Regions from separate parts of the Nocardiopsis rhodophaea genome, predicted to be linked through region 1. Evidence: riboswitches for the same ligand, from Rfam matches in the RefSeq annotation. Region 1 holds a riboswitch; each other region holds the start of a gene.

The links. A riboswitch is a leader RNA that binds a small molecule or an ion and turns the genes downstream of it on or off. The one in region 1 is predicted to bind cobalamin.
Positions count from the first base shown of each region.
Region 2: it holds a riboswitch for cobalamin, as region 1 does, so the genes downstream of both, metE (5-methyltetrahydropteroyltriglutamate--homocysteine S-methyltransferase) here and ABD259_RS19425 (putative cobaltochelatase) in region 1, are expected to answer to the same signal.
Region 3: it holds a riboswitch for cobalamin, as region 1 does, so the genes downstream of both, ABD259_RS00340 (ABC transporter substrate-binding protein) here and ABD259_RS19425 (putative cobaltochelatase) in region 1, are expected to answer to the same signal.

Region 1 covers NZ_BAAAPC010000018.1:75,221-85,636, forward strand. Annotated here, with positions in the region: gene ABD259_RS19410 (cobyrinic acid a,c-diamide synthase CobB) at 1-1,244, shown strand, start outside; gene ABD259_RS19415 (GNAT family N-acetyltransferase) at 1,226-1,852, shown strand; gene cobO (cob(I)yrinic acid a,c-diamide adenosyltransferase) at 1,877-2,479, opposite strand; gene ABD259_RS19425 (putative cobaltochelatase) at 2,528-4,573, opposite strand; cobalamin riboswitch at 4,630-4,759, opposite strand; gene ABD259_RS19430 (LLM class F420-dependent oxidoreductase) at 4,940-5,959, shown strand; gene ABD259_RS19435 (zinc ribbon domain-containing protein) at 6,021-6,218, opposite strand; gene ABD259_RS19440 (hypothetical protein) at 6,148-6,411, opposite strand; partial or broken gene ABD259_RS19445 (amino acid permease) at 6,577-6,840, shown strand; gene ABD259_RS19450 (DUF6504 family protein) at 6,865-7,134, opposite strand; gene ABD259_RS19455 (serine/threonine-protein kinase) at 7,409-9,682, shown strand; gene ABD259_RS19460 (quinone oxidoreductase family protein) at 9,777-10,416, shown strand, end outside.
Region 2 covers NZ_BAAAPC010000006.1:18,419-28,834, reverse strand. Annotated here, with positions in the region: gene ABD259_RS08140 (polysaccharide deacetylase family protein) at 1-1,480, opposite strand, end outside; cobalamin riboswitch at 1,855-2,078, shown strand; gene metE (5-methyltetrahydropteroyltriglutamate--homocysteine S-methyltransferase) at 2,256-4,538, shown strand; gene ABD259_RS08130 (DUF3558 domain-containing protein) at 4,705-5,775, opposite strand; gene ABD259_RS08125 (hypothetical protein) at 6,351-6,503, shown strand; gene ABD259_RS08120 (coiled-coil domain-containing protein) at 6,565-7,584, opposite strand; gene ABD259_RS08115 (methionine ABC transporter ATP-binding protein) at 8,397-9,356, shown strand; gene ABD259_RS08110 (methionine ABC transporter permease) at 9,353-10,033, shown strand; gene ABD259_RS08105 (MetQ/NlpA family ABC transporter substrate-binding protein) at 10,111-10,416, shown strand, end outside.
Region 3 covers NZ_BAAAPC010000001.1:65,471-75,886, forward strand. Annotated here, with positions in the region: gene ABD259_RS00325 (hypothetical protein) at 307-714, opposite strand; tRNA gene ABD259_RS00330 (tRNA-Lys) at 1,055-1,127, shown strand; gene ABD259_RS00335 (hypothetical protein) at 1,227-1,643, shown strand; cobalamin riboswitch at 1,650-1,851, shown strand; gene ABD259_RS00340 (ABC transporter substrate-binding protein) at 2,039-3,208, shown strand; gene ABD259_RS00345 (FecCD family ABC transporter permease) at 3,189-4,283, shown strand; gene ABD259_RS00350 (ABC transporter ATP-binding protein) at 4,276-5,031, shown strand; gene ABD259_RS00355 (TIM barrel protein) at 5,028-6,926, shown strand; gene ABD259_RS00360 (maleylpyruvate isomerase family mycothiol-dependent enzyme) at 7,154-7,912, shown strand; gene ABD259_RS00365 (glycoside hydrolase family 10-like protein) at 8,120-9,871, shown strand; gene ABD259_RS00370 (hypothetical protein) at 10,231-10,416, shown strand, end outside.

The DNA.
Region 1 (10,416 bases):
GCGAGGAGCGGATCGTGCCTCTGTTCGAGCACGGGGCCGCCGGGGCGGATATCGCCGTCATCGAGGGCGTGATGGGCCTGTTCGACGGTGCGTCCGAGCCGCGGCACTTCCACGGCCCCGGGGACTTCGCCTCGACCGCGCATGTCGCCGGGCTGCTCGGAGCGCCCGTGGTGCTCGTCGTGGACGCCGCCCGCACCAGCCGTTCTATAGCCGCTCTGGTCCACGGGTTCTGCACCTTCGAGACGCGGGTGCGCGTGGGCGGGGTGATCCTGAACCGGGTCGGCTCCGACCGCCACGAGGAGCTGCTGCGGGACGCGCTGGAGGACGTGGGCGTTCCCGTCCTCGGCGCCATTCGGCGGCACACCGCCATCGAGACCCCCGCGCGGCACCTCGGACTCATCCCGGCCGCCGAGCGCGCTGACGCCGCGCGCGCGGCCGTGGACGGGCTCGGTTCCCTAGTGGCCGGCTCCTGCGACCTGGACGCGATCGTCGCGCTGGCGCGTGCCGCCGCCCCGCTCCCCGGCTCTCCGTGGGACCCCGACGCCGAGATGGCGGAGCGCCTGACGGCCGAGGGCATCCCGACGGCGAGCGCGGCGGGCTCAGCCGCGCCTTCCCCGCGGATAGCGGTCGCCGGCGGGCCCGCGTTCACCTTCTCCTACACCGAGCAGACGGAACTGCTGCGGGCCGGTGGAGCGGAGGTGGTCGCGTTCGACCCTCTGCACGACGAGAAGCTCCCCCCGGACACCCGCGGGCTCATCATCGGCGGAGGGTTCCCCGAGATGCACGCCGCCGAGCTCTCCGGAAACGCCGCGCTGCGGTCCGCCGTCGCCGACCTGGCAGGGCGCGGCGCGCCCGTAGCCGCCGAATGCGCCGGGCTGCTCTACCTCGCGCGCGAGCTGGACGGGGCGCCGATGTGCGGGGTCATCCCCGCCGAAGCGCGGATGACCGACCGCCTCACCCTCGGCTACCGCGCCGCCGTCGCCGTGCGCGACTCCGTGCTGGCTCCCGCCGGGACCCGCGTCCACGGGCACGAGTTCCACCGCACCCGGCTCACCCCCGCCCACGGCGCCGACCCCGCCTGGCAGTGGAAATCCAGTGGCGGCGAGGGATTCGCGGGTGCCACCCTGAACGCCTCGTACCTCCATGTGCACTGGGCGGGGGCACCGGACCTGGCCGCTCGGTTCCTCCGCTCCGTGCACGCGTTCGACGAGTTGGAAGGACCGGAATGCAGCGCGAACCGATGACCTCTCCCACGAAGATGATGCCGATCGTCATCCTGCAGACGGAACGGTTGACACTGCGTGCCTTCACCGAAGCCGACATCGACGATGTCTTCGCCGCGGTGAACGACCCCCTGATCCAGCGGTGGCTGCCGCTCCCCGAACCCGGAGTGCCCTACACGCGCGCCGAAGCCGAAGAGTGGTGCCGGACGGTGGCACCGGAGTCCCGCGTCACCGGCGACGGACAGAAGTGGGCCATCACCGAACGCGACAGCGGCCGCTTCTACGGCTCCATCGGCTTCACGCGGACCATATGGCCGGCCCAGACGACCGAGATCGGCTACTGGTTGGCCCCCTGGGCACGCGGCCGGGGCCTGGCGGCCGAGGCGACGGTCGCCGCCTGCCGCTGGGCCATCGGCCAGGGCTTCCAGCGCATCGTGCTGAAGGCCGCGACCGGCAACGCCGGCTCGCGCCGCGTCGCCGAGAAGGCCGGGTTCGTCTTCGAGGGCATCGAGCGCAACGCGATGCGGCTGCACGAGGGCCGCTCCGATCTGGCGCTCTACAGCCTGATCCCGTCCGACCTGGATGGGCAGGCCGAAGGGGACGCGGCCGACGGCGCCCTGTCCCACTGACCGCGGTCCCCGCTCCGCGGGGTGTCACCACTCGATGCCGCGCTGGCCCTTCTGGCCGACGTCCATCGGGTGCTTGACCTTCGTCATCTCGGTGACGAGGTCGGCCGCGTCCAGCAACCGCGGGTCGGCGCCGCGGCCGGTGATGATGACGTGCTGGTTCCCGGGCCTGTTCCGCAGGGTCTCCACGACGTCGTCGACGTCCACCCATCCCCACTTCATCGGGTAGGTGAACTCGTCGAGCACGTAGAGCCGGTAGGTCTCGGCGGTCAGGTCGCGCTTGATCTGGTTCCAGCCCTCGGCCGCGTCGGCGGCGTGGTCCTGCTCGGTGCCGGGGCGCTGGATCCAGGACCAGCCCTCGCCCATCTTGTTCCAGGTGACCCTGCCGCCCTCGGACGTGTCGCCCAGGACGCGCAACGCCTTCTCCTCGCCGATCCGCCACTTCGCGGACTTCACGAACTGGAACACCCCGATGTCCCAGCCCTGCGCCCACCCGCGGGTAGCCAGGCCGAAGGCGGCAGTGGACTTGCCCTTTCCCGCGCCGGTGTGCACGATCAGCAGCGGCCGGTTGCGCCGCTGCCGGGTGGTGAGTCCGTCGTCGGGGACGTAGGAGGGTTTGCCCTGCGGCATCTGTTGGGTCCTTGTCTGTCGCGGTGATCGTCTGTCGGTGGCGCGGCGCTACGCCGCCCGGTGCCGGGTGTGCCGGACCAGTCCGCTCAGCGCGTCGGCCCCCAGTTCCTCCAGCCGGACCGCGGTCCCGCCCATGGCGGCGGCCAGCCGCCCGGCCAGCCCCAGGCGCACCGCGCCCGACTCGCAGTCGACGACGACGCTCTGCACGCCCTGGGACCCGATCCACGCCCCGGCGCGCAGGGCGTCGTCGAGGCCGCCCTGCGTGGCGCGGCCGTCGGTGACGACGACCAGCAGGGGGCGGCGCCGCGGGTCGCGCAGGCGCTCGACGCGCAGCACGTAGGCCGAGCGCAGCAGCCCCGCCGCCAGGGGCGTGCGCCCGCCGGTCCGCAGCTCGCGCAGGCGGCGCGCGCCCGCCTCGACCGACGAGGTGGGCGGCAGGTCGAGTTCGGCGCCCCGGCCGCGGAAGGTGACCAGCCCGACCTTGTCGCGCCGCTGGTAGGCGTCGAGCAGGAGGCTGAGCACCGCTCCCTTGACGGCCCGCATGCGCTGCCGGGCGGCCATCGAGCCGCTGGCGTCCACACAGAACAGCACGAGGTTGCCTTCGCGCCCCTCGCGGACGGCCTCCCGCAGGTCCGAGCTTTGCAGCCGGAGCCCGGGACCGGTGCGGCCCCGGGCCCGCTGGTGGGGGGCCGCCGCGCGCAGCGTCTCGGTCAGGTGCAGCGTCCCGACGCGTTCCCGCGGAGGGCGGGCCCCCGATGTCCTGCCATACGGTGTTTCGGCGCGGGAGCGGCGGCCGGGGGTCCCCTGTCCGATCCCGGAGACGCTCAGCAGCCGGGGCCGGTAGGGCTCCCCCGCCTCACTCGTGGTGTCGCCCGTCTGCTGCCCCGGCCCCGCACCGGAGGTCTCCTGCTGTTCTTCCTGCTGGTGGCCGGTGTCAGACGACGGCGGGGGCGACGTCGTGGCGTCGTCGGGGGCCGCGGACTCCGGGCTCTCCTGCGGGCTGCTGTCCGACCCGGCGCTGTCGTCGGGACCCCCCGGCTCCTCCGGGGCGTCCTCAGGGCCTTTTGGGTCGTCATCACCCGCCTGGTCCAGCGCCTCCTGCAGCCGGTCCTCGTCGAGGTCGGGGGCGTCGAAGGGGTCGCGGCGGCGCCGGTGCGGCAGGGCGAGCCGGGCGGCGTCGCGCACGTCGTCGGAGGTCACCTCGGTGTGGTCCCGCCAGGCGGCGAGCGCCATGGCCGCGCGGGCCGTGACGATGTCCGCGCGCAGGCCGTCCACCTCGAAGGCCGCGCACACGGCCGTCACCTGACGCAGGGCGGCGTCGGTGAGGACGACCCCGGGCAGCCGTTTGCGGGCCGCGCGGATGTGGTCGGCGAGTTCGGCGTCCTCCCGCGCGTAGCCGGCGGCGAAGGCCTCGGGGGCGGTCTCGAAGGCGAGGCGGCGGCGGACCACCTCGGCGCGTTCGGTCGGCTCCCGCGTGGCCGCGACCTCGACCGTGAGGCCGAACCGGTCCAGCAGCTGCGGGCGCAGCTCGCCCTCCTCCGGGTTCATCGTGCCGACCAGCAGGAACCGGGCGGCGTGCGCGACCGAGACGCCTTCGCGCTCGACGTGCGACCTGCCCATTGCCGCCGCGTCCAGCAGAAGGTCCACGAGGTGGTCGTGGAGCAGGTTGACCTCGTCGACGTAGAGCACGCCGCGGTGGGCCGCGGCGAGCAGTCCCGGCTCGAAGGCCTTGACGCCCTCCGTGAGCGCCCGTTCGATGTCGAGCGAGCCCACCAGGCGGTCCTCGCTCGCGCCGACCGGCAGCTCCACGAGGCGGGCGGAGCGCTCGGCGGGGACGGCGTCCTCCGGGTGCGGTCCGTCGGGGCAGCGGGGGTCGGGGTCAGCGGGATCGCAGGCGAAGCGGCAGCCGTCGACGACGTCGAGGTCGGGCAGGAGCGTCGCGAGGGCGCGCACGACGGTCGATTTCGCGGTGCCCTTCTCGCCTCGGACCAGGACACCGCCGACCGCCGGGGACACGGCGTTGATCAGCAGCGCCAGTTTCAGGTCGTCCATGCCGACGACCGCGCTGAAGGGGTAGCGAGCGGAAGCGCTCACGCGGGTCAGTCCTTCCTCGGGAGTCCACGCCCATAGGGGTCGGTCCTGGTGCCGAGCAGTGTCCTGGCTCCCAGATCGCCGCGTCCCCGCCGCCTTCCCACCGGTCGTGTCCGGCAGTGGCGTTGGTCGCGGGTCCGCTCCCTGGTCACAGTGGCGGGACCGCCCCGGATTCACACCGGGTTCCTGCGTGCGGCGGCAAACCCGCGCGGGGGCGCACCGCCGACGTCGGCACCGCCCACCAGAATGGCACACGCGGGTTGAGTGCCGTCCCGGAGCCGGGCTTCCGGGCGCCCCTATCCAGAAACTGAAACCGGTTCTACCATGCGCCCCAGACGCCGAATTCCTCCAGCGACCGACGGAGCACGCGTGACCACAGACCTGAAACTGGGAATCGCGGTGGGGTACTGGGGCGCCGCCTCCGATGACGCCACCGCGACGGTGCGGGCCGCCGAAGCCCTCGGATATGACTCGGTGTGGACCGCCGAAGCCTACGGATCCGACGCGTTCACCCCGCTGACCTGGTACGGCGCCCGGACCGAACGGATCGGGCTGGGGACCGGGATCGTGCAGCTCTCCGCGCGCACCCCGGTCGCCACCGCCATGCACGCGCTGACCCTTGACCACCTCTCCGGCGGACGCCTGCGGCTCGGGATCGGGGTGTCCGGCCCGCAGGTGGTCGAGGGCTGGTACGGGCAGCCGTTCCCCCGCCCGCTGGAGCGGACCCGGGAATACCTGGACATCATGCGCCAGGTCTGGCACCGCGAGGCGCCGGTCACCTCCGACGGGCCGCACTACCCGCTGCCCTACCCCGGCGGCACCAGGCTGGGCAAGCCCCTCAAACCCATCACCCACCCCCTGCGCCCGGACATCCCCGTCTACCTGGGCGCCGAGGGACCGAAGAACGTCGCCCTGGCCGCCGAGATCGCCGATGGCTGGACGCCCCTCTTCTACCACCCGGAGATCAGCCCCCGCGTGTACGCCGACGCGCTCGCCGACGCGCCGGACGGCTTCGACATCGCCTGCACGGTCACCGTGCTCCCGCATGAGGACACCGCCGAAGCGCTGCGCACCGCCAAGATGCCCCTCGCCTTCTACATCGGCGGCATGGGCGCCCAGGAGGAGAACTTCCATCTCAACGTGTTCGTGCGGATGGGGTTCGCCGAAGCCGCGTACAAGGTGCAGGAGCTGTTCTTGGCCGGGCGCCGCGAGGAGGCCATCGACGCCGTCCCCGACGAGCTGGCCGACGGCCTCTCCCTGGTCGGCCCGCTGCCGCGCATCGCCGAGCGCCTCCAGGCGTGGCGCGACAGCCCCGTCACCACCCTCCTCGTCGCCGGGGTGCGCGACGAACCCGGCCTGCGTGCCCTGCGCGACATGGTGCTCGGTTGACTGCTCCCCCGCCTGAAGGCGGGGGATTCCCGCCTTCATAGCCTAGGTGGGGATCCATGGCTCAGGCAGCCAGGTCAGGCAGCGCCTGACCTGGTCTCACACCCTCAACACCATCCGGGTTCCAACCTGCCCGGATCAGCATGACCCGCGCGGAGTTCTTGTCCCTCGGGGACACCACACCGCACGCGCTACACGCGTAGGTTCGCTCGGAAAGCAGAAGTGCGTGCTTGGCTCTCGCTCCGCACCATGCGCAATCCATCGTGGTGTGCGCGGGATGAAGTGGTGTGCGCGGGATGCACCAGGCGCACATCGCGCCCGTGCTTGCGGCCCATCTCCACCAGGGCCTTCTTGGTCGCGCTGATCGCGGCGTCCGCCGCTTTGCGCGCCATGGTCGACGTGGCCAGGAACCTGGGCCGGAAATCCTCTACCGCCACCCGGTCGTGGTCGCGCACTACGGCCTTGGCCCACGTGCGGCCGGTGTCGGTGCGCTGCCGCGCGACCTTCTTTTGCAGTCTGGCCGATTGCCGTTGGGCTTTTCGGTATCCCCTGGTCTGGGATTTCCCCCGGGGTTGGCGGCGCCGCGCCATCATCCGCTGATACCGGGCAAGCTTCGCCGCCGCGCCCCAGCCGGTCGCGCCATCGGGGCGGCGGCGCTCGTCCTCAGCGCCGGGCTGGCCGTGCTCTACCTGCCCGGTATGCCGGCGGCGCTGGTCTGGCCGTACGAGTGGGCGATCGTCGGGGCGTGGTGGCTGGCGGGCGCGGTCTTCCTGTGGCGGCTCCCCCGCGTCAGTCCCGGCGCCGATGCCGAGGAGCGGCTCATCGCCGCTGTGGCGCGCGACCGGCGCCACCAGGGTTCCGCGGGTTCGGACACCGGCGGCTGAGCGGGCTCTTGGCGTCGGCGCGGGTCAATCCCAGACCCGCGCCAGCAGCCACTGGCCGCTGTCGGAGTCGTGCCGGAGCTCATAGACGCCCGGACCGCGACCGGATCCCGCCTCCACGCGCCAGAACGTGCGCCGGGGCAGCCGATCGCGCGCCCCGGCCGCCCAGTCGGTACGCAGGGTGACCCAGTGGTCGATGATCCGCCGCACCGTGTAGATCCGCCGTTCCCAGGTGAAGCGCTGCGGCCGCCCCTCCCGCTCGACCACCGTGATGGGCACACCGTAGACACGTGCCACCGGGCCACTCCCCTCATCGCGTGCGCGCCCGCACCGGCGGCGCGCGAATGCCGTCGGCCCGCGGGGAAGAGCAGGCACTCATTCGAACTGGTGTTCTAATCCTATCGAGGTCGGCTACTGACCGGAACCGCGGAGGGCGCGATGCGTGTCTAAAATCTGCGACACCCCCGTCACAGCGGAGGTCGCCCCGGCGACCGCACTCGCGCGACGCCCGCATCGCGTCGGTACGCTATGAGTCGCGAACCCCCGTGAGCCATAAAGGAAAACCACAACTGTGACGTCGAACGAGCACGAGCGCGCCAAACCCCTCCGCACCGGCGACCCCCACGAGCTCGGGGACTACCGCATCGTGGGACGACTCGGCCGCGGCGGCATGGGCACCGTCTACCTCGCCAAAGACGCCTCTGAGCGACTCGTCGCGGTCAAGCTCATCCACCCCGACCTCACCGACGACGAGGACTTCCGCCGCCGCTTCGCCCGCGAGGTGCAGTCGGCACGCCGGGTCGCGCGCTTCTCGACCGCCGGCGTCATCGACGCGGAGCTGGAGAGCGACCCGCTCTACATCGTCTCGGAGTACGTTCCCGGACCTAACCTCTCCGAGGCGGTCACCACCGAGGGCCCCATGCATGGCGGGACCCTGGAGAGCCTGGCCATGGGGGTGGCGGCCGCGCTGACCGCGATCCACGGCGCCGGGGTGATCCACCGCGACCTCAAACCCGCCAACGTCCTGCTGTCGACGGTGGGGCCGAAGGTGATCGACTTCGGCATCGCCCGCGCCATGGACGACGACGGCTCGGTGACCCGGTCCAGCCAGCTCATGGGGACCCCCGCCTACCTCGCTCCCGAACTCGTCACGGGCGGGGAGATCACCGCGGCCTCCGACATCTTCTCCTGGGGCTGCCTGATCGCCTTCGCCGGAACCGGCAGAGCCCCCTTCGACGCGCAGAGCGTCCCGGCGGTGCTCCACCTCATCAGCTCGGCACCCCCGAACCTGGAGGGGCTGGACCCGAGCCTGGAGGAGGTGGTCCGCCAGGCGCTGGAGAAGGATCCGGCGCACCGGCCCACCGCCCAGCAGCTGCTCAACCACCTGGTCGGGCAGGAGAACCCCACCGAGTCCGTTGTCGACCGGACCGTGGTGCGCTCGTGGACGCCGCCGTCCACCCCGCGCCCGGACGGCGCGGCGGCGGGTGCCGCGGGGATCGCCGGAGCCACCGCTGGTGCGGCCGCCGCCAACGGCCAACTCGACGCCGAAACCACCGCCCACGCGCCCGCCCCGGCCGAGGCGCCGCCCGAGGGGGCGTCGGGCCCGACAGCGGCGATGCACCCGACCAACGACCAAGCCGTCCGCGCCATGCCGACCGAGGCCGGGCAGCAGCCCCCGGCCCATCCCTCCGGGCCCTACGCCTCGGCCCACGGACAGGTCGCGTCCGGTCCGCAGCAGCCGCCCTACGGCCCGCCACCCTCCGAGGCGCCCGTCCCCGGCCCGCCGCCCGGACCGGGATTCGGCGCACAGCAGCCCTATGGTCCGCCGTCGGGTCCGCAGGCGCCGTCCTACGGCACGCCGCCGCAGCCGGGCGCTCAGCCGGTGGGCGCCCAACCTCCCGGGTACCCCTCCCCCGGCATGCAGTCGCCGCCCTACGGGCAGCAGTCGTACGCCCCGATGGGGCCGGGCGGTCCCGGCGGCCCGAGCGGGCCGGGGCAGCCGCCGACCGGCGCGAACCCCTCGGCCTCGCCCGCTCCCGCGCCCGGCGGGAGCCGGAAGAAGAAAATGATGACGATCGGCGGGGGCGTCGGCGCCGCGGTCCTGCTAATGACCAGCGGCATCGTCGGCTCCTACCTGCTCAGCGGCCCGGAGTTCCCGACCGGGACGAACATCTACACCGACGAGTTCGGCAGCAGCGACTCCGGCTGGAAGACCGACGACAGCGACGTCCCCTTCGACGCGGGCGAGCACCGCCGCGGCTACACCGACGACGGCCAGTACGCGCTGCGCGCCACCACGGACGACACGCTCACCCGGGCGATCTCGGGTTTTCCCGGGGACTACCCCGAGCAGCTCGCTATCAGCGTCGACACCAGCGTGCAGAACGGCCCCGCCTACGGCGAGACCGAGGTGTACTGCTTCTACAACAACGACGATGACACCCGGTACTCGGTCACCGTCCGCTTCGACGGCAGCGAGGCGCGGATCCGGCGCATCGGCGGCGAGGCGGGCATCTCCACCCTCGAACAGGTCACCGAAGGCGTCCCCGGGTATGAGGTGGCTGAGGACGGTCAGGACGACGCCGAGAAGCCGGTCAACACCCTGCAGGTGACCTGCGAGCGGCAGGAGGAGGAGACCGGCGGCACGACCGAGAAGAGTATCGCCGTCCGCCTGTGGGTCAACGGCTCGCACGTGATGGACGCCGTCGACACACAGCCGATCCAGAACGGCGTCACCGGCCTGGGCGTGGCCCGCGAGGGCGGGGGCAGCGGCGGCGACGCCATCGTGTACTTCGACAACTTCCGCATGAACAAACTGGAGCCGGAGGCGGAGGCCACGGAGTAGGCGGAGCCGGGCGCGGTCGCGCGCCCGGGGTTACCCGTCCGCTTCGACGGCACCCGCGGCCGAGGCCCGAACACCACTGAGGAGCGTGTTGAGTATGCGTGCCATCGTCATCGAGCAGCCGGGTGGGCCCGAGGTCCTGCAGCCGCGTGAGGTCGCGGACCCCCGCCCCGGTCCCGGCCAGGTGGTGGTCGACGTCGAGGCCGCCGGGGTCAACTTCATCGACATCTACCAGCGCACCGGCGTCTACCCGGTGCCCACGCCCTACACCCCGGGCCTGGAGGGGGCCGGAACGGTGTCCGCGGTCGGGGCGGGCGTGACCGACTTGGCCGAGGGGCAGCGTGTCGCGTGGGTGTCGGCGCCCGGCGGCTATGCCGAGCGCGCGGCCGTCCCCGTGGAGCGGGTCGTGCCGGTCCCGGACGGCGTCGCCACCGAGCAGGCCGCCGCGGTGATGCTCCAGGGCCTGACCGCGCACTATCTGACCCACGCGACCTACCCCGTGCGTTCGGGCGACACCGTGCTGGTGCACGCCGCGGCCGGGGGCACCGGGCTGCTGCTGGTGCAGCTGGCCAAGGCGCGCGGCGCCCGCGTCATCGGAACGGTGTCCACCGAGGCCAAGGAGCGACAGGCCCGCGCGGCCGGGGCCGACGAGATCATCCGCTACACCGAGGTCGACGACGTGGCCGCCGCCGTGCGCGAGCTGACCGCCGGAGCGGGCGTGGCGGCCGTCTTCGACG
Region 2 (10,416 bases), on a different contig from region 1:
TGCCGTCCTTGTCTTCCTTGGAGTCCGCGCCGTCCTTCTTCTTCTCCGGGTGGCCGTTGAAGTAGGACTTGCCCGGCTCGGTGTCACCGAGTAGCTGGGACACCGTGACCATCGTGTACCCCTTCTCGTCCAGCTGCTTGAGGATGGAGGGGACGGCGTCGATGGTCGTGCCGTGGATGTCGTGCATCAGGATGATCGCCCCGGGCTGGGCGCCCTGCACCGCGCGCTTGGCCACGATGGAGGAGTTGCGGTCCTTCCAGTCGTTGGTGTCGACGCTCCAGATGATCTCCGCGAGCCCCTCCTCCTTGGAGATCTTGGAGACCGCGTCGTTGGTGGCGCCGTACGGCGGGCGCATGAGTTCGAGGCTGTACCCGGTCTCGCGCCGGACCAGGTCGTTGACCGTGTCGAGCTCTGCGCGGACCCGGACCTCGGCCTGCCGGGTCAGGTCGGGGTGGTGCACGGTGTGGTTGGCCAGCTCGTGCCCCTCGGCGTATTCGCGGCGCACCGTGGCGGCGTGCTCCCGCACAGGCTCGCCGGTGAGGAAGAAGGTGGCCTTGGCGTCGTACTCGGCGAGGGTGTCGAGGAGCTCCGGCGTGCGGTCGCCCGGGCCGTCGTCGAAGGTCAGGGCGATGCACTTGGACGCCGGGTCCGAGCAGTCGACGCTGTCGTCGCGCACCGGCATCATCCCGGGGACCTCGGCGCTGGCGCCGTCCTTCGGGGGCGTCGCCGGCTTCTCGATCCGGTAGTCCGGGGTGACGACGACGGCGGCGGCCTGGGCCTTCTTGCCGAAGTCGGAGAGGAGCGGGTCGACGTCCTCCTTCGGGATGACGGCGGAGATCCGGCCCGACTTCACCGGGGCCACCTGGCCCTCGTCGAACTCCACGACGAGGTCGCCGTCGGGGTTGAAGCCCATCGAGTCGTAGGAGCGGAGGATCGGGTAGAGCTGCGAGGTGTCCGCGGCGTCCTCGTCCTTGAGCGCCTTCTTCACCAGACCGTCGAGGGTTTCCAGCTCCTTCTGCCCGGCCAGCAGCTCGGTGGAGTAGGCGGTGGTCCCCTGCGTCGTGTCGTACCAGTAGGTCGCGTAGGAGGTGCGCTCGCCCTCGTCGTCCTTCTCGTCCTGGGTGAGCCGGACCGCCACGACGTCGTCGCCCGCGACGCTCAGGTTCCAGCCGATCTTGATGTCCTCGGCCTTGGCGTTGGCGCCGAGGAAGTCGTCGCGCTCCTGGTCGGTGATCTCGCCCAGCCGCTTCGTCAGGGGGTCGGCGTTGGGGATCTTCGGGTACGCCAGCTCCGCCGTGGTGCCGGACTCCTCGGTCTCCTTCGTCTCCTCGGTCACGTCTGGGACGTTGTCGAGGTCAACGACGGTGAGCTCGTCGGTCTTGCCGGTCGCCTTGGCCCGCTCGGGCTTCTCCGACTTGTGCTCGGCGTCCGGGGAGGAACAGGCGGCGAGCGACAGGGCGGCAACGAGCGCGATCGCGATCGGGGCAGAGGCTCGCGGAAGGCGGGGGGTGCGCCGACCTGCCGGGGTCGATGCGGGCGAGTTGGGTGTGGTGAACGGCACGTGGGATTCGCCGGGCGCTGTCTGCAAGGGAACGAACGTCTTTCGCAATTGGTGGGGAGTTTTTTAGACCCGTAATCTCGGTTGCTCAAGGGTCCGGATCGCCGTTGCCAGGGGGTGTTCAGCAGGTGTAACCGGGCCCACCGGACGAGCTTAGAACGGTCAGGGGCCTGCCCGCTGACGTAGTGGGCAATAAGAGCGTCAACACCCGCTGTCCGAAACGCAAAAGCGCAGGAACGGGGACGTTTCGGGCACATGAGGGCATGCCGCATCTCACGTCTCGCAAGCGGGTCCCTATACTGGCAGCCGCGGTCGGTACACGCACGGCAGCCGCCGCGCGTGTCGAAAGAGGGAACCCGGTGCGACTCCGGGACTGCCCCGCAGCGGTGAGTGGGAACGAGAGCCGTCAACAGCACTGGGCACGATCCGCCTGGGAAGCGACGGCCGGTAGGCCCGCGTGTCGGCAACTCCGGCACGCACGCCCACGAGTCCGAATACCTGCCCTCCGCCCGTGGACGCCCACGCGTCCGCGGTTGGTCCACGTGCCCCGAGGGAGGGCCGCGGGCGACGGGCGCTTCGTCGCGCACGCGCTCATGGGTTGCTCCCCAACGGCACGGCCGGACCGTCAACGGCTGTTCGACGAGGGAGAGAAGAAGCCAATGAGAACCCGAACCTCGCTTCGAGGCGGTGGTGTCCGATGACGACGACCGTGCACGGATACCCCCGCATCGGCCCCAACCGCGAACTCAAGCGGGCGAGCGAGGCCTACTGGGCGGGCCGCATCCCCGCCTCCGAACTGGACGCCGTCGCCGCCCGACTGCGCCGCGGCGTCTGGGAGACCCTGCGCGACGCGGGGGTGGCGGAGATCCCGTCCAACACGTTCTCCTACTACGACCACATGCTCGACACCGCGGTCCTGTTCGACCTGGTGCCGGAGCGCTTCCGCACCCCGGCCTTCGCCGGGGAGGACCGCGAGTCCGAGCTGCGTCGCTACTTCGCGATGGCCCGGGGCGCCGACGACATCGCGCCCCTGGAGATGACCAAGTGGTTCGACACGAACTACCACTACCTGGTCCCCGAACTGTCCCCCGACCAGCGGCCGCGCCTGGCCGCCTCAACCAAGCCCTTCTCGGAGTTCACCCAGGCCAAGGGGCTGGGCATGATGACGCGGCCGGTCCTCGTCGGCCCGCTCACCTTCCTGATGCTGGCCAAGCCCGCCGCGGACGCCCCCCAGGGCTGGCGTCCACTGGACCTCCTCGACGACCTCCTCGGACGCTACGCCGAGCTGCTGGAGCTTCTGGCCGCCGCCGGCGCGGGACAGGTGCAGCTGGACGAGCCGATCCTGGCGACCGACGACGGGCGCGCCGAACTCGTCGCGCTGGAGCGCGCCTACGGTCGGCTCGGTGAGCTCACCAACCGCCCCGAGATCCTCGTCTCCACCTATTTCGGGTCAATCGGCACCGAAGCGCTGGAAGTCCTCAAGCGCACCCCCGTGGAGCGGATCGGCCTGGACCTGGTGGCCGGGCCGGAGTCGGTCGACGAGATCGCCGCCGTCTCGGGCCTGGGCGACACCACCCTGGTCGCGGGCGTCGTCGACGGCCGCAACGTGTGGCGGGCGGACCTGGCCAAGGCGCTGTCCACCCTGGGCTCGCTACTGGGCCTGGCCCGCGACATCGTCGTCAGCACCTCCTGCTCCCTGCTGCACGTGCCCATCGACCTGGACGCCGAGACCGAGCTCGACCCGGTGATCCGCGAGCGGCTGGCCTTCGCCCGGCAGAAGCTCGACGAGGTCGTGCTGCTGGGCCGGGCGCTGTCGGCCGGGGACGAGGGCATCACGGCGGAGCTGGAGCGGGCGCGCGCCACCGCCCCCGACGGTGCGGCGTTCGTCAACTCCCGCGTGCGCGCGCGGCTGGACGCGCTGGGCGACGATGTGGCCCGCAACGGGCACGAACAGCGCGGTGCGGCCCGGACCGACGACCCGCCGCTGCAGACCACCACCATCGGTTCGTTCCCGCAGACCGCCGACGTGCGCAAGGCGCGCGCCGACCACCGCGCCGGGCGGATCGACGACGCGGAGTACACGCGGCGGATGCGCGCCGAGATCGACCGCGTCATCGCCCTGCAGGAGGACATCGGCCTGGACGTCCTCGTGCACGGCGAGCCCGAGCGCAACGACATGGTGCAGTACTTCGCCGAGCGCCTGGACGGCTTCGTCACCACCCAGAAGGGGTGGGTGCAGTCCTACGGGTCGCGGTGCGTGCGACCGCCGATCCTGTACGGCGATGTCTCGCGGCCCGAGCCGATGACCGTGGAGTGGATCACCTACGCCCAGTCGCGCACCTCCAAGCCCGTCAAGGGCATGCTCACCGGCCCGGTCACCATGCTGGCCTGGTCGTTCGTGCGTGACGACCAGCCGCTGGGCGACACCGCCCGCCAGGTGGCGCTCGCGCTGCGCGACGAGGTCTTCGACCTGGAGCGGGCGGGGATCCGGCACATCCAGGTCGACGAGGCCGCCCTGCGGGAGCTGCTGCCGCTGCGCGCGGAGCGGCACGCCGACTACCTCGCCTGGGCCATCGGCTCGTTCCGGCTGGCAACCTCCGGCGTGGCCGACACCACCCGGATCCACACGCACATGTGCTACTCGGAGTTCGGCCGGATCGTCGGCGCCATCGAACAGCTGGACGCCGACGTCACCAGCGTCGAGGCGGCCCGCTCCCACATGGAGCTGGTCGACGACCTGGCCGTCGCAGGGTACAAGCGGGGCATCGGCCCGGGTGTCTACGACATCCACTCGCCCCGCGTGCCCACGGTCGACGAGATCGAGGCGGCGCTGCGCGACGCCCTGCGGGCGGTCGATCCGGAGCGCCTGTGGGTCAACCCCGACTGCGGGCTGAAGACCCGCGGCTACGCGGAGGTCGAACCGGCCCTGCGCAACATGGTCGAGGCGGCCCGCCGCGTGCGTGCCGACCTGGCCGACTGATCCGGCCGGTCGTCTCGGCCGCCTGAGCCACCGTCCGGTGTCCGCGGCACCGGGCGGCGCGTGGACCGGGCCGGAGCGCGGCGAAACGGGGGTGTGCGGGCCTGAAAAGCCCGCACACCCCCGCTGTCGTCTCCGTTGCGTCCGCGCGCTTTGCGCGCTCGGCCCTTTAGGAGCCGATGGGGGTCAGTGACGCCTTGCCCAGGTCGAGCATCATGTCCTCCACGTCGGAGAACTCCAGCGGGGCCGGAACGCTCTCGTCGGCGTTGAGACCAGGCGACATCGAGAGCTTCACCTCGGTGGTGATGTTCCCCTCGCGGACCAGCAGCGTGGCCACCGAATAGTTGGACCGCGTGATCTTCTCCGTGGAGAAGATCAGCTTGGCCTCCTCACCGAGCTTGACGTCCTCTTCCTCGTGGACCTCGCGCTCCATGTAGTCGTTGCTCTCATCGGTGGCGTATTTGACGGCCGACGCGAAGTCGTCCTTGGCGCCCTCGACGGAGTCGGACCCGGCGAAGGGGGTCCGGTACTCCAGGGAGAACGTGCCCCAGCTGTCGCCTTCGCCCTCGACGCGCCAGCGGCACGCGGAGCGGTTGTCGCTGAGGTTCTTGCTGCTGTCGGAGATCGCGTACTCGCTCAGCTTGTCCTCGGTGTAGGTCTGGCACGCGTCCTCGGGCAGCTTGTAGGGCGGCTCACCTTTGGCCTTGGGCTCCGGCTCGTCGTCCGCCTCCTCCTTGGGCTGGTCGTCCGACCGCGCCTGGCCGTCGGGCTGCGGGGCCGCGGACGGACTGCTGTCGCTGGGCTTCAATATCACGATGACCACCGCGATCACCAGGAGCAGGATGACCGCGCCACCGCCGATGACGATCCACATCCCGGCGCTGCTCCGCTTTGGCGGTGGAGGCGGCGGGTAGCCGCCGGGGCCGCCGGGCATGCCTGGACCGCCGTAGGGCGGCTGGGGACCCTGGGGGCCGGCGTACATCGGCTGTTCCGGCGGCTGCTGGAACTGCGGCCCCCCGTGCTGCGGGCCGCCGTAGCCGTAGCCGGGCTGTCCTCCGGTGTTCTGGCCGCCGTAGGGAGCCTGGTGGGGGCCGCTCGGGTACTGCTGACCGGGGTGGGGGCCACCGTGCTCGGGCCCGGGCTGGCCGTAGGCGCCGCCGTAGGGCGGCTGTCCTCCGGAGCCGCCTTCGCCATCCTGGGGGAATTGCGGAGGCTGTGGGTAGGGTCCGTTGTCGCTCATGACTCCCCTCGCGCCAACTGCGTGTGTGAACTGTTTGTCCGACGCGCGTCGGCGCGTTGTCGGTTCCATCTGGAATGGCCTGATACGGGTGGATCCGCTCGCTGTGATCCGCGCGAGATGCGCACACCACGGTGTTGGGATGTGACCATCCGTGACCGCGGTTCGACCCCGGGCGGAAGCGATCGCTCCGCTGCGTACCCCGCGCACCCGGCGAGGTGCCGGATGTGCGTCAGGGGGCAGGACTCGGCATTTTAACTTCCGCGATCGGCCATGGTTCCGGTGTCGCGGGAAACGTCGTGGATCGTCACCGTTTTGTGGCGGGAATTGGGGGTGAAAAACGGCGCATGTCGTTTTCGCGCGCTGCCGCACGGACCAAAGGTTCGGACCCTGAGGTTCAGGTTGGCGGTCACACCGAGAAAACGGGACGAATCCGGCGGGATCGTTGCCGGATCGAGATCATATGCCGGGTGAGGTCGGCCGTCCGCCGCCTGCGCCCCCTCGCCGGGGGATACGGTGGGGGTTCGCGGTATCCCTCGATGTCCGCCGACGGCGGACCAGTGATGTGAAGGGCAACAGTGTCTTCGTCGTCCTCCCCGCAACGTCCCGACCACCGTCCCCGGCACGGCTTCCTCGCCTGGGCCGTGTTCATCCTCGCCGTCGGATCGATGCTGGCCCTCATCGGCGGCTGTATGACGGTCCTGTACGCCCCACTCTTCACCGGGGGCTGAGGCCGACGGCCGCACGCCCTCGCGGGCGGGTCTCGGCCGCGCCCGCGAGGCGAGGGTCGGGTCACATCATCGAAATGTGCACGTGGTCGAAGTGGTTCTCGGTGATGCTGCCCCGGTCGGCCATGTCCCGCCAGCCCTCCCCGCTGCGGCGCACGTCCCAGATCTTCTGCCGGTAGATGATGTACATGACGCCGAGCCGCTCCGCGTTGTCCTGGGCGAACTCGGCGATGTCGTAGCCGCGGTCGATCTGCTCCTGTGAGGGCATCTCTCCCTCGTCGTTCACCATGAAGTCGCAGGCCCGGCCCTTGGGGTGCTCGCCAACGACGAAGCCCCCGTCCGGGCGGTAGCAGCCCACGCCGCCCTGCTCCTTCCCCTCCCCGAACTTCTCGATGATGATCTCCTTCATCTGCCGGGTGCGAGGGGTGAGGTTGTCCGGCGGGCCCATCTCCTGGGCGGGGTGCTTGGCGATGAGCTCCTGCACCTTCTCGCGGCGGCCCTCCAGCTCGTCGAGGTCCTCCTTGACCTTGGCGACCTTCTTCTCGGCGTTCTTCTGGGCCTTCTTGTCGCGGTCGATGGCCCGCCTCAAGCGGTCGATCTTGTCGCGTTGGCTGCTGGACAGGTGTCCGACCAGTGAGGCCTGGTCGATGACCTCCTGGGGGTCGTCCTCGACGAACAGGGAGAAGGCGGGGTCGATGCCGCCGCGCGTGTAGCTGGCCACGGCCAACTTGCGGACCTGGTCCTGGGCCGCGTCGACCTTCTCCTGGGTCTTCTTCGCTCGCTTCTCGGCCTTCTCGGCCTCCTCCATGACCCCCTCCATGTCGACGAGGTGGCCGCCGTACTCGTCGCCCAGCGCTTCAGCGCGCTCCTGCAGAGAGCTCAGGCTTTCCTGGGGCGCCACCGCGCCGTTGGCGGTGCTCGCCGTGAGCGGGGCCAGGCCGAGCGTGGCGGCCAGGGCCACCGCGGGCAGGGCGAGGCGGAGGCGACGCCGCGCCGTTGGAGACAGGAGGGTGGTGCCGACGTGTGGGTCGGCCGCCCAGAAGTCGGCGAAGTCGTCCGGTCCGGATGATCGGTCGGGCTCCACGTGGATCGCTCCTCGCTTCTCAGCCGACGTCCGAGGGAGGAGGCTCCTCCCTCGCGGAACGCGTCGGCTCTCGCATGGGGCCGGGACCGGGGCCGCGGTCCGCTCAGGGGCCGGTTTCCGGCGGCGAGTGTCGCTCCTCCTCGACCGCGCGGTCCGGCGTGACGCCCCAGGCACATTAAGGGAGTTCTGCCTGTTTGCCAATCGATTGATCGTGCTTGGGACGCTGTTTGAGTGTAAGCAAGGCCGAGACGGGTGTGGAGGACGTTCGTCGACTCCAGTGGCGGAACCCCCTGGGAACAGGGGGCTTCGGCTACAGAATCCGACAACTGTGGCGAATGTTACCCGCGATCCGGGCGAAACGGCCTATTTCACACCGCTCCGGTATGGTTTCGTAGAGGGCGTGAACACACTCGATCGTGGCAACGTGACCTCCCGCGCCTCCACGCGCGGCGGACGTCGGCGCTGCTCCATGCGGCACCTCTCGGGCGACGGCCGCTGTCGAATGTGTCGCTAGGCCTTTATCTCCCACCCGCACGCGTCCGCGCGCGCTTGCGCCGCTGTCCGGACCCGCAGGCGGACCGGCGGTCGCCGACCCTCCACTCGCAGCGGTACCGCCGACCGCCCCGGCGGACGCGCCGCCACGCCCGCGAACGCGCCGTACTCCCTAGGCTTTGACATGGGCATACGCCGCCCCGATCGGTTCGGCGTGCCCGCTGTCGGGCTCCCCGGCCGTGCCCGGCCACCGCCGGACGCCGCCGGACACCCCCAGGGAATTCTCCACCCGACCCACGAGGAAACCAGTGATAGAAGCTGTGGGCCTGCGCAAGGTCTACCGGTTGAAGGACCGCGAGGTACTCGCGCTCGACGACGTCGATCTCAACGTCCGCCAAGGCGAGATCTACGGCGTAGTGGGCCAGAGCGGCGCCGGCAAGAGCACCCTGCTCCGCTGCGTCAACCTCCTGGAACGCCCCACCCGCGGAACGGTGCGCGTCGACGGTGAGGACCTCACGGCGATGCGCCGCCCGGCCCAGCTGCGCGCGGCGCGGCGCCGCATCGGCATGGTGCACCAGCATTTCGCCCTTCTGTCCTCGCGCACCGTCGCGGGCAACGTCGCCTTCCCCCTGGAGGTCGCCGGTGTCGCGTCGTCGCGGCGCAAGCGCCGCGTCATGGAGCTCCTGGACCTCGTCGGACTGGCCGACCGGGCCCGCGCCTACCCCGCGCAGCTGTCCGGCGGGCAGAAGCAGCGTGTCGGCATCGCCCGAGCCCTCGCCTCCGACCCCAAGGTCCTGCTCAGCGACGAGGCCACCTCCGCCCTGGACCCCGCGACCACCGAGTCCATCCTGGAGCTGCTCCGCGACCTCAACCGCGAGCTTGGCCTGACCATCCTGCTCATCACCCACGAGATGGACGTGATCAAGCGGATCTGCGACTCCGCGGCCATCATGGAGGCCGGCGCCGTCCACGAGGCTGGGCGCGTGCTCGACCTCATCGGGACCCCGGGATCGCTGCTGGCCCGCTCGCTGTTCCCGCTACCGCCCACCGACGCCCCTGACGCGGTCGCCATCACCTACCCGCGCTCCTACGACGAGCCGCTGATGTCGGAGCTGACCCGCAAGTTCGACGTCGACGTCAACGTCCTGGGCGGCGCTGTGGAGACGGTCTCCGGCCAGTCCGTGGGACGGCTCAACGTGCAGGTCCGCGGCCTCAACCGGGACGCGGCCCTGGACTACCTGGACGGCAAGGGGCTCCTGGTGGAGGTGGCGGGACGATGACCTGGCTGAGCGAGCTCACCGAGCGGCTGCCGGAGATGTGGCCGGTCCTGTTGTTCGGCACCCTCGACACCCTCTACATGGTCCTGTGGGCCACCATCTTCAGCATCCTCGTGGGCCTGCCCCTGGGGGTGCTGCTCGTCACCACCGACCGCGGCGGCCTGACCCCCGCCCCCGTCCTACGGGCAGTCCTGAGCGCTGTTGTGAACATCGGCCGGTCGCTGCCGTTCATCGTGCTGATGGTGGCCGTCCTCGCACTGACCCGGCTGCTCACCGGCACGACCATCGGCCCGACCGCGGCCGTCGTCCCGCTGAGCATCGGTGCCATCCCGTTCTTCGCCCGCCTCGTCGAGACGTCGCTGCGCGAGGTCGACCGCGGCGTCGTCGAGGCGGCCCACGCCATGGGCACCCGGAAACTCACCATCGTCGGCAAGGTGCTGCTGCCCGAGGCCCTTCCCGGTCTGGTCGCCGGACTGGTCATGACGATCGTCGCGCTGGTCTCCTACTCGGCCATGGCCGGGGCGATCGGCGGCGGCGGACTCGGTGACGTCGCCATCCGCAAGGGCTACCAGCAGTTCGACGACTACTACCTGTGGGCGACGGTCGTGCTGCTGGTCATCGTCGTCCAGGCCGCCCAGAGCCTCGGCGACCTGCTGATCCGGCGGCTCTCCCACCGCTGACGCAGGCCGCCCGACCCGATCACTATCCCGTCCGACCCATCCGACACCGCAAGCGCCAACAGCAAGGAGCACCCACCGTGCGCAGAACTTGGGGAATCATCGCCGCCACGGCCCTGGCCACCACCCTCGCCGCGTGCGGAAGCCCCAGCGAGCTGGCTAAGGACAACGGTGACACGTCCGATCTGACCACCATCAAGGTCGGCGCGTCGCCGGTCCCGCACGCCAAAATCCTCCACTACGTGCAGGAAAACCTCGCCGCCGACGCCGGGCTGGACATCCAGGTCACCGAGTTCACCGACTACAACCAGCCCAACGCGGCGCTGACGCAAGGCGAGATCGACGCCAACTACTTCCAGACCAAGCCGTTCTTGCAGGAGTACCTC
Region 3 (10,416 bases), on a different contig from region 1:
CGGCAGGCTGGCGGCGTCGGAGGGAAACGTCCAGCGTCGAAGACCCTGTAAAGGGAGGAACGACGAGACGATCCGCAGCATCACGCTTCGGTGTCCACATGCGTCTCACGGTGCCCATCGTTCCTGCCACCAATCCCCGAGCCAGTGGCGCTCCGCGCCCTCGGGCCCGAGCCGCCGTCGCCCCGCCGCCTCAGTCGCCCGCCAGGCCCCGTCTCTCAGCCCCGTTCAGTAGGAGTATGCGGGATCAGGGCAGCGGCCTTCTCCGCAGCGGCCCGAGCGGCGTCGAGCAGGACACTGGTGTAGGTATCAGCGGTGAGCTTGATCGTGGAGTGCCTCAGCAGCTCCTGTACCAGCCTCATGTCCACGTCCCCCGGCCAGGTGCAGGGCGGCCGCACCGTGGCGCAGGCCACGGAAGTTCACCGGAGGAAGATCAGCGGCGTCTGTGATCTCGAGGAACGCGCCGCTGATTTGGGCATGGTGATACCGTTCGCCGCTGTCCCGGGTGAACACGTACCCGGTTTCCTTCCAGGCGGGTCCGGCCGCCAGCCGCCGGGCGTTCTGCTGGCTGCGGCGGGCACGCAGCACCGCCACCGCGTCTTCGGTCAGTGCGATGGTGCGGTCACTGGAGTCGATCTTCGTGGGCTTCGCTTCCGTGGCCCACCCCATCTGGATGAACTGATGGGCGATGTTCGCCGTGGCGGCCTTGAGGTCCACATGGTCAGCACATCGCGCTTCTGTCTACACGTTCGTCCCAGTGGCCGTCGGCCCAGGTCTTGTCCACGGTCAACGTTGTCCTAACTGGTGATCACCTACGGCATCCTGGCGCAGCTTGAGTGGCTGTTGGGTCCGCTGGTTGATACCGCGCCGGGCCTAGCGTCGGTGTGCTCCCGGTGTGCTCGGCAGTTCTGGAACGGGGCCGGACGGGGCGGGAGTTGATGGCATCCGACCGGCTGCACGCCTCCGCACACGCCCCTGGGTTCCGCATCCGGGTGGAAAACCCGTTAGTCTTAGCACGCATGGTGTGGCACCGTACCCACGACGGAAGCACGCATCGGGGCCCTTAGCTCAATTGGCAGAGCAGCGGACTTTTAATCCGCGGGTTCAGGGTTCGATCCCCTGGGGGCCCACAGCTTCAGCCCCAGGTCGCTAGCCCCCCGTCAACGGCCTGGGGTTTCTTCGTGTATGCGGCCCCGTCACGGCCCCGGTCCGGGGCACGCGTCTCAGCCGTGTCCGTGCGGGCCGAAGCGCTCACGGACCGCAACCGCCGACGCGGGACGGCCGCGACCGACGAGCGGGCGCCCGGCACCCGCGGCGAGGACGGCGACGAAGGCCGCAAAGTCCGGTCTCAGCGTACGGCGAAGAACGTGGCCGAACGGACGCCAGGACCGGTGCAGCCAGCTGGCGCCGTCAACGGCCGAGCCGCCCTCGTTCGCGCGGACCGCAACTGGAAGGCCCAGACCAACTCGGAATTCGCCGGCACCGCCCGCGTGGTGGGGGTGGCAGTGCACTACGACGATGAGCGGCAGGGGGCGACGCCGGTCCCGCCAGCGCGCCAGGCGGCCAACAGATCGGCGCTCGTGACCCGCGGGTTCGGCGTCCACACGGAGCGTCGTCCGCCAATCCCTCCGCGGCAGGGGAAGTGAGGTCTGATCTTCCAGTTCGGGAGGGGTTTGGTTAGCCTTGATCCGTCGGCCGACCGCGACGGGATCCAGGAAGCCGGTGTGAATCCGGCACGGTCCCGCCACTGTGACCGGGGAGGGAACCCCACGTGCGACCACGGCTGATGGGCCGGAAGGTCGGGGGGAGCGATGATCCGGGAGTCAGGAGACTGGCCTGTCGCGGACACGATCCACGGGGCGCGGACCCCAGGAGGCGTGCATGGGAGCTGTCGTGCTTGCGGCAGGCCCGTTCGGGTGTGGCGTGTGGTGCTCATGGTCCAATCGACCGCCTTCTGGTCGATCGGTCGTGCTGAGGGCGCTCCGCTGTCCCGGGTGCAGGTTCTTCTGTGGCCTGCGTCCAGGACACGAGAGGAACCCGGATGCTCCATCGCGCCGCTCCGCCGAGCATCGTCCCCCACGGGCGAACCCGTGTTGCCGACCCCCCAACCCCGGACGTCCCGCGCCGCACACTGCTGGGCGGGGCGCTCGCCGCTGCCGCGCTGCCGCTGCTCGCCACCGGGTGTGGTCGGGCCGGGCCCGAAGGCAAAGAGGGAAGCCGCACGGTCACCGACCTCGCGGGAGATAAGGTCACGCTCTCCGGGCCAGTGCGCCGGGTGGTGACGATTCCGCTGCCCGCCGCCTCCATGGTGGTGGCGGTGAACGGCGGGCCGGAGGTGCTGGTCGGCATGAACGCCGCCTCGCGCACCGCCATCGAGGACAGCTACCTCGGCGAGGTCTACCCCGAGCTGCTCGACGTCTCCACCGACGTGGCGGGAGCCGAGTTCGCGCCGAACGTTGAGAGTGTTTTGGCCCTGGAGCCGGATGCGGTGATCCAGTGGGGCGACCGCGGCGCCGACCTCGTCGATCCGCTGCGCGACACCGGCCTCCCCGTCGCCCAGCTCACCTACGGCACACAGGAGGACCTGGAAGGCGCCATCACCCTCTACGGCGAGCTGCTCGACAAGCAGGACCGGGCCGAGACGATGGTCGGTCGGATGCACGAGCGGTTGGAACGCTTGCGGGCCGAGCTTCCCGCATCCGACGACGACCGGCCGTCCGTCCTGTATCTGCGGGGAGCCGAGGACAGCTTGGAGGTCGGCGCCGGAGCCTCCTACAACCACTTCGTCATCGACCTCGCCGGAGGCCGCAACCCCGCCGCCGGTCTCGACAACGAGCGGGCCACGATCGACGTCGAACAGCTCCTGGAGTGGGACCCGGACATCATCCTCATCGGCAACTTCGGCCCGGCCACGCCGAAGACCATGTACGACGACCCCAAACTGGCGGGCCTGAGCGCCGTGCGCGACCGCCGCGTCTACAAGGTGCCCCTGGGCGGCTACCGGTGGGACCCACCCAGCCAGGAATCCCCCCTCATGTGGCGGTGGGTTGCCGGTCTGGTGCACGAGACCGGGGCACCAGGCCTGCGTAAGGACGTCGTCGAGACCTACGGGTTCCTCTACGGCGGCGAGCCCTCCGACGCCCAGCTGGACACCATCCTCAACGTCGTGCCCAACTCGGCCTCCCGCGGTTATGACGCGTTCGGCAGCTGAGGCGGTGGTCGACGCCGCAGACCAGGCCGACGCGCTCCACGACGCCGAAACGGCGGCCGCTCCCCGACATCGCGGGACGGTGCTGGGACTGGTGGCCGTCGTCCTGGTCGTCGGCGTCCTGGCCCTCGGCTTCGGCCGCTACTCCGTCAGCGCCGATCACGTCCTCCAGATCCTCCTCGGCCAGTTCCTCCCGATCGACCGCACCTGGTCGGACACCGAGGCCGCCGCCGTGCTCAACGTGCGTCTGCCCCGGGTCCTGCTGAGCATGCTCGTCGGCGCGGGCCTCGCCGTGTGCGGCGCGGTCCTCCAGGCCGTCTTCGGCAACCCGATCGTCAGCCCGCAGATCCTCGGCGTCTCCTCGGGCGCGTCGTTCGGCGGCGCTCTCGCGATCGTGCTCGGGCTGGGCTCGGCCGCGCTCGTCCTGGGCGCGTTCACGTTCGGGCTGGCCGCGCTCGTCGCCGTCTTCGTGGTCAGCAGGGCCCGGGGGCCGGCCCCGCCCCTGACGATCGTGCTCTCCGGCATCGTGGTCGGGGCGTTCTTCTCCGCCCTGGTGTCGCTGCTCACTTACCTCGCCGACCCCTACACCGACCTGCCGTCCATCGTGTTCTGGCTGCTCGGCAGCCTCGCAACCGCCAGCTACGCCAAGGTCGCCGTGGTGGGTGTCCCGGCCGTTGCGGGCGGGGCGCTGTTCCTGGCGCTGCGCTGGCGCATCAACGTGCTCTCCCTGGGAGACGAGGACGCCACGATCCTCGGCCTGCGGCCGGGACGGCTGCGCTGGCTGCTGCTCGCGGCCGTGGCGGCCGTCGTGGCCGGAGCGGTCGCGGTCAGCGGGGTCATCGGCTGGGTGGGACTGGTCGTTCCGCACCTCGCCCGGCTGCTGGTGGGGTCCGACCATCGGGCCGTCATCCCTGTGTCCGTCCTGCTCGGCGCGGCCTACCTCACCGTTATCGACACCGTGACGCGCAACCTCGGTGTCGCCGAGATCCCGCTCGGCGTGCTGACCGCGCTCATCGGCGCCCCCGTTTTCCTGGTTCTCCTGCACAGCAGCCGCCGAAGGATGTGGGCCCATGCTTGACCTCGACGGATTGGGGTTCGCCTACGAACTGCCCCATTGGCTGTTCCGCGACGTCTCGCGCCGCGTCACCGAGGGCGAGGTGCTAACCGTGCTTGGTCCGAACGGCCGCGGCAAGACCACACTGCTCCGCTGTCTCGTCGGGCTCGCACACCCCACCGAGGGGACGGTGCGGGCCGGCGGCGACATCGGCTTCGTCCCCCAACAGCACCACTCCACCTTCGCCTACCGGGCGCTGGACATGGTGCTCATGGGCCGCACCCGACACCTCGCACCGCTCGCGTCCCCCGGCCGACGCGACCGACGCCTTGCGCTGGCCGCGATGGAGCGTGTCGGCATCGGGCATTTGGCCGATCGCGACTACCCCACGCTCAGCGGTGGCGAGCGCCAGCTCGTACTGCTCGCCCGCGCCATCGTGGGCGAAGGCCGGGTTCTAGTGCTGGATGAGCCCGCATCCGCGCTCGACCTGCGCAACCAGGGCCGCGTGCTGCACCTGCTGCGCGGCCTGGCCGATGAGGGGCGGGCGGTCGTCATGACCACCCACCACCCGGACCACGCCCTGGAGGTCGCCGATACCGCGATGCTCATGTTCGGCGGCAGTGACGTGCGGGTCGGCTCCGCCTCCCGGCTGCTGACCGAGGACACCGTCGGCGACCTCTACGGCGTCCGCGCCCACAGCCTCGTCCTTGACGCAGGAGACGTCTCCCGTCGCGTGCTCGTCACCCGGTTCGACCAGGAGGTCCACCCGTGACCGCTCCCGCCCCCGCGCCCACGCTCGCCTGCACCATCCGGCCGTGGGCGCAATTCCCGCTCGACCGCGCGCTGCGCGGCATCCGGACCGCCGGGTACACCGCGGTCGCCCTCCCGGTACACGGCGTCCCCGCCGTGATCACCCCCGACACCCCGCCCGAGCGTGCCGCGCGCGTGGGATCCGAGATCGCCGAGCACGGACTCGATCTCATCCTGCTCAGCCACGCCGCCGACCTGGACCGCGGCGATGCGGTGGCCCTCCGCTCGCTGCGCCGTCAGATCGACCACTGCACCCGGCTGGGGGTGCGGCTCCTGGTCGACATGGGGTGCCCCGAGCCCGCGAACAACGCGCGCTACGTGCGGCTGATGGTGGCCGCCGCCCCGTACGCCGCCGCTCACGGCGTCACGATCGCGGTCAAGCCGCACGGCGGGCTGACCCGCACCGCCGCCGACACCCTCGCGCTCATCGAGCGCGTCGGGCACCCGGCCTTCAAAGCGTGCTGGGACCCGGGCAACGTCCTGCACTACGGGGGTGGATCCCCCACGGAGGGCCTGGCCGAACTCGCCCCGCATGTCGTCGCCGTCGGGGCCCGCGACCATCCGGTGCGCCGCGGCAACCGAAACGGATCCGCCAATGGCGGGATGCCGCCGGCGATCACGCCGGGCGACGGCAGGGTCGACTTCGTCGCGCTCTACCGAACCCTGCACGAGCACGGCCACTTCACCGGTCCGAGCGCGGTGGAGAGCGTGACCAAGCTCGGCACCGTCGAGCAGCTCGACTCCGAGGCGGAGCGGGCCCGCGCCAACCTGATCGATGCCCTCGCGGGACGGGGACCCACCCGCTTCCGCCCGCAGAGCGCGACCGCCTCGCGGGTGCGCCGCTCCTGCTCGCTGGTGGCGCGTGCGGCCGCGGAGGATCCGATCGGCACCGCGCGGTACTTCGACCGCTTCCTCATGCTCGAACTGCCGCCACCCTGGCCGGAGGGAATGGGCACACCGGTGTGGGAGACGCCCCGCGTACCCGCGCCCCTGCGAACCGCACTGCGAGCGGCCACGCGCGGGACCGAGGAACGCGGGCTGACCATGAAGACTTTCGCCGCGGCGCCCGACCCGCGGTACTCAACGCCAGGGTCGATGCGGGTACTCCGCTTCGACCGGGAGCCGGGCCCCGCCGCGGGACTATCCCGGATGGAGCACCACGTTCCCGTGGAACGTGCCGCAGAGTTCATCGAGGCGCTCTTCTCCGACGACGCGGCCGCCCTCGCCCCCTTCTCCCCCTACCGAGCGACGGGTGACCACCGCGACCTGGTCGTATGCACCCACGCGTCCGTTGATGGCTGCTGCGGCACCTACGGCTACCCCCTCTACCGGGCATTGCGCGACGCGCACGGCAGCACCGGAGACCTACGGGTCTGGCGGGTCAGCAGCTTCGGCGGGCACCGGTTCGCCCCCACCCTCGTCGACTTCCCCGAAGGCCGCGTCTGGGGCAACCTCACTCCGGAGCGCATGGGACAGCTGGTGCACCGCACGGGCGACCCCACCGACCTGCTGGACCTCTACCGCGGCTGGGGCTGCCTGAAGCACCCCTGGGAACAGGCCGTCGAGCGGGAGTTGCTGCGGACCCTTGGCTGGGAGTGGATCGGCCAGCGGTTGGAGCTGGAGTCCGCGCTCGGGTCGACTGGCCGTGACTCGCACGACCCCGGGGTCGTGCGAGTCACGGCACACGATCCCGGTTCCGGGTCCGCCCAGCGCTTCGACGCGGCGGTCGAGCACATCGGACCGCAACCTGTGCTGATGGGATGCGACGGCACCCCGGGCGAAGTCCAGCGCTACGCCGTCGCGCTCACGGCCCGACCCCTGGGAACAGCCGGGCCGCTGCCGTCGAGGGAGCGGTGACGTCGACTTCCACTGTCCGGGACGCTGGCCGCCGCAGGCCAATCACGGGTACGGACGCGCACTCGCTGGTGCTGCGACCGCAAACGATCGACGGGCTCGCGCTGGGGGCTCGTGCCGGTCAGCCACACCGCCGCCCGTCTCGCCCCTTGCGTTGGAGCACACGCCAACGCCTACTGTCCGTTCGGGGAAGAGTGATGCTGGGCGTCAGAGGAAGGTACGTCGTTCTCGTGGAAACCGCCGACTTCATCGAAACACTGCGTCGGGACGGCGAGTTGCTGGCCGATTTCGCGGTACTCGCCGGATGGGGCACCGCCGTGCCGACCTGCCCCGGATGGCAGGTACGCGACCTCGTCGCGCACACCGGAAGCGTGCACCGTTGGGCCGCCGGGTACCTCGCCGGGAGGACACAGCGCACGCCCATCGAATCGTGCGCTCCAAAGGACGACCACGCCCTCGCGGCCTGGTTCCGAGACGGGCACCGGGAACTGGTGGAGGGGCTCACCGCTGCCCCTGCCGATCTGGAGTGCTGGACGTTCCTTCCCGCGCCGACGCCGCTCGCCTTCTGGGCACGGCGCCAGGCGCACGAAACCGCGGTACACCGGGTCGACGCCGAGAGGGCGCTGGGCGCCGAACACCGCGAGTTCACCCCCGAGTTCGCGCGGGACGGGATCGACGAACTCCTGGCGGGATTCCACGTCCGCTCCCGGAGCCAGGTTCGCACGGAACAACCACGCACCCTGCTGGTACGGGCGACCGATGGTGTCCCGGACACAGAGCAGCCGAGCGCGTGGCTGCTCCGCCTCTCCCAGGAGGCACCGTGCGTGGAGCGGCTAGCCGATCCGAGCGGTGCCCCAGCCGACTGCACTGTCCGCGGCCCGTCCGCCGCGCTGTACCTCGCGCTGTGGAACCGGGGACGCTACGAAGACCTGGACGTCACAGGAGACGCCTCCCTCGTCGAGCTGTGGCGACGCGCATCGGCGGTGTGAGCACACCGATCCCCTGCTCCACCGCGGTGTCGAGCAGTGTGGTCGTGCGGTCCGACTCCTCCAATCCGACCCCCGGGCGTCCAGTCAACGAAAAACACCCGCGATTCCACCACGGAATCTCAATTGCGCCCTTTTAGAATTGAGGTGCGCATCACATCGCTCTGTCCGACTTCCACGAACGCACGGGTTCGGAAGGGACCAACGTCGATGGACGATCACCGGGAACCGGGAGCAGCGTCGAACCAAAACCAGAGCTGGAATCAGGACAAGGACCACGACCGCACCTCCCGCCCGATCCCCCACCCACCGCAGGACCCCGCACTGCTCTCCCGCCGCTCGACACTGCGCGCGGCGGGCGGCGCGCTGACCGCGCTCGTCACCGCACCACTGCTCGCCTCCGCCCTGCCCCCGCGCGACGCTCTGGCGACACAGGGCGGCGTGCCGAGCGACGACCCCGACGACTACGACGGCTACGACGCCCCCTGTCCTGAGCCCGACCCCGACGCGCCAACCAAGCGGCAGATGCGCGCGGTGTGGATCGCCTCCGTCGTGAACATCGACTGGCCCAGCTCCCAGGGCCTCGACATCGCGGCCCAGCAGGCCGAGCTGACCCGGCTGTACGACGAAGCGGTCAGCCACGGCCTCAACGCGGTCTTCGTCCAGATCCGACCGACGGCCGACGCCTTCTGGCCTTCTCCCTACGAGCCGTGGTCGGAGTGGCTGACCGGGCGGCAGGGCGGGGACCCCGGCTACGATCCGCTGCAATTCGCCATCGCCGAGGCGCACCGGCGGAACCTGGAGTTCCACGGCTGGTTCAACCCGTACCGGGTCTCCATGCACGACGAGATCAAGCGCCTGGTGGAAAGCCACCCGGCCCGGCAGCACCCCGAATGGATCTTCGAGTACGGCAAGCGCTTCTACTACAACCCGGGTATCCCGGAGGTCCGCGAATTCGTACAGGACGCGATGATGCACGCCGTCGAGCACTACGACATGGACGGCGTGCACTTCGACGACTACTTCTACCCCTATCCGGTGGCCAACCGGGAGCTGCCGGACGCGGAGACCTACGCCCGCTACGGGAACCGCTTCGACGACATCGGGGACTGGCGCCGACACAACGTCGACATGCTGGTGAAGGAGATGAGCGAGCGGATCAAGGAGACCAAGCCGCACGTGCGGTTCGGGATCAGCCCGTTCGGGATCTGGCGCAACGCGTCGAGTGATCCGGACGGCTCCGACACCAGCGGCTTCGAGTCCTACGACGGCATCTACGCCGACTCGCGCAAGTGGGTGCGCGAAGGCTGGCTCGACTACATCAACCCGCAGGTGTACTGGGAGATCGGGCTGAAAGTCGCCGACTACGCCAAGCTCGTGCCGTGGTGGGCGGGTGTGGTCGAGGGGACCGATACGCACCTGTACATCGGGCAGGCCGCCTACAAGGTGGGCAACGAGGGGGCCTGGGAGGACATGCGCGAGCTGAGCCGACACCTCGCGTTCAACCGGGACTACCCGCGGGTGAACGGGGACGTGTACTTCAGCGCGATTCGCATGCGGACGACCGCGGCTGAGGCCATGCAGATCGTCGCCGAGGAGCACTACGCGTATCCCGCGCTGATACCGGTCAGCGAAGGGCTCGGCGGCAGCGCGCCGCCGGCGCCGGTGATCGTCCTCGCCCGGCGCACGGAGGGCGGGGCGAAGCTGACCATTCGGCGGCGGCACCGCAGCGATCCGACGTACTACGCGGTGTACCGGTTCGCCGGGGAGCCCGAGTACGCCGAGCCGCCGGTGTGCGACATGGAGGATCCGCGGAACATGGCGGGGACGGTGCGCAGCGATGGCGAGCTGACCACGTTCGTCGACACGGAGGTGGCGGAGGGGCCGCACACCTACTACGTGACGGCGCTGGACCGCCTGCACCACGAGAGCGAGCCCAGCCGGGGACGCTACATCGCGTGAGCCGCGGGGCGCGGCACCGCACGTGGACCCCGCACGTTCACGGTGCCATCCTGCGCCCCGTGTCCGGCCGCGGCAGCGTCCGGCGACGCACGCGCCGCGCCCGGGCACGGGTTACGGCGGTGCTCAACGTGATCACGTCCACGCCCAAAACCGGGAAGGCCGACATGACCGGGGGTGCCGCTTTCCCTGCGGTTTCCGAATCCTTACCGCGTTCCTTTCTCATTCGGCCTTCCGCTGGCCCCCCAGACCGGTACAGTGCGATCGGTGGTAGCCATGTCCCCGTGACGCACAGTGAAAGAGGCCTGTCCGTGTCCGATACGGTTCGCTTGATCTGTCCCGTGGGGCGCAAGCATGGGGAAATGTGGGGCGGAGCCGCGCTCACCCTGCTTGGCGTCGTCACCATTGCTCTCTCACCGGCCTACTGGGCCAACCTGATTCTGGGCGTCCTGCTGATCGCGGTCGGATGCGCTCTCGCCTGGCACGGATTCCGCATGGATGTACCGGTGCTGGAGGTCGAGGATGGCGAGTTCCGCTACATGCGGGGG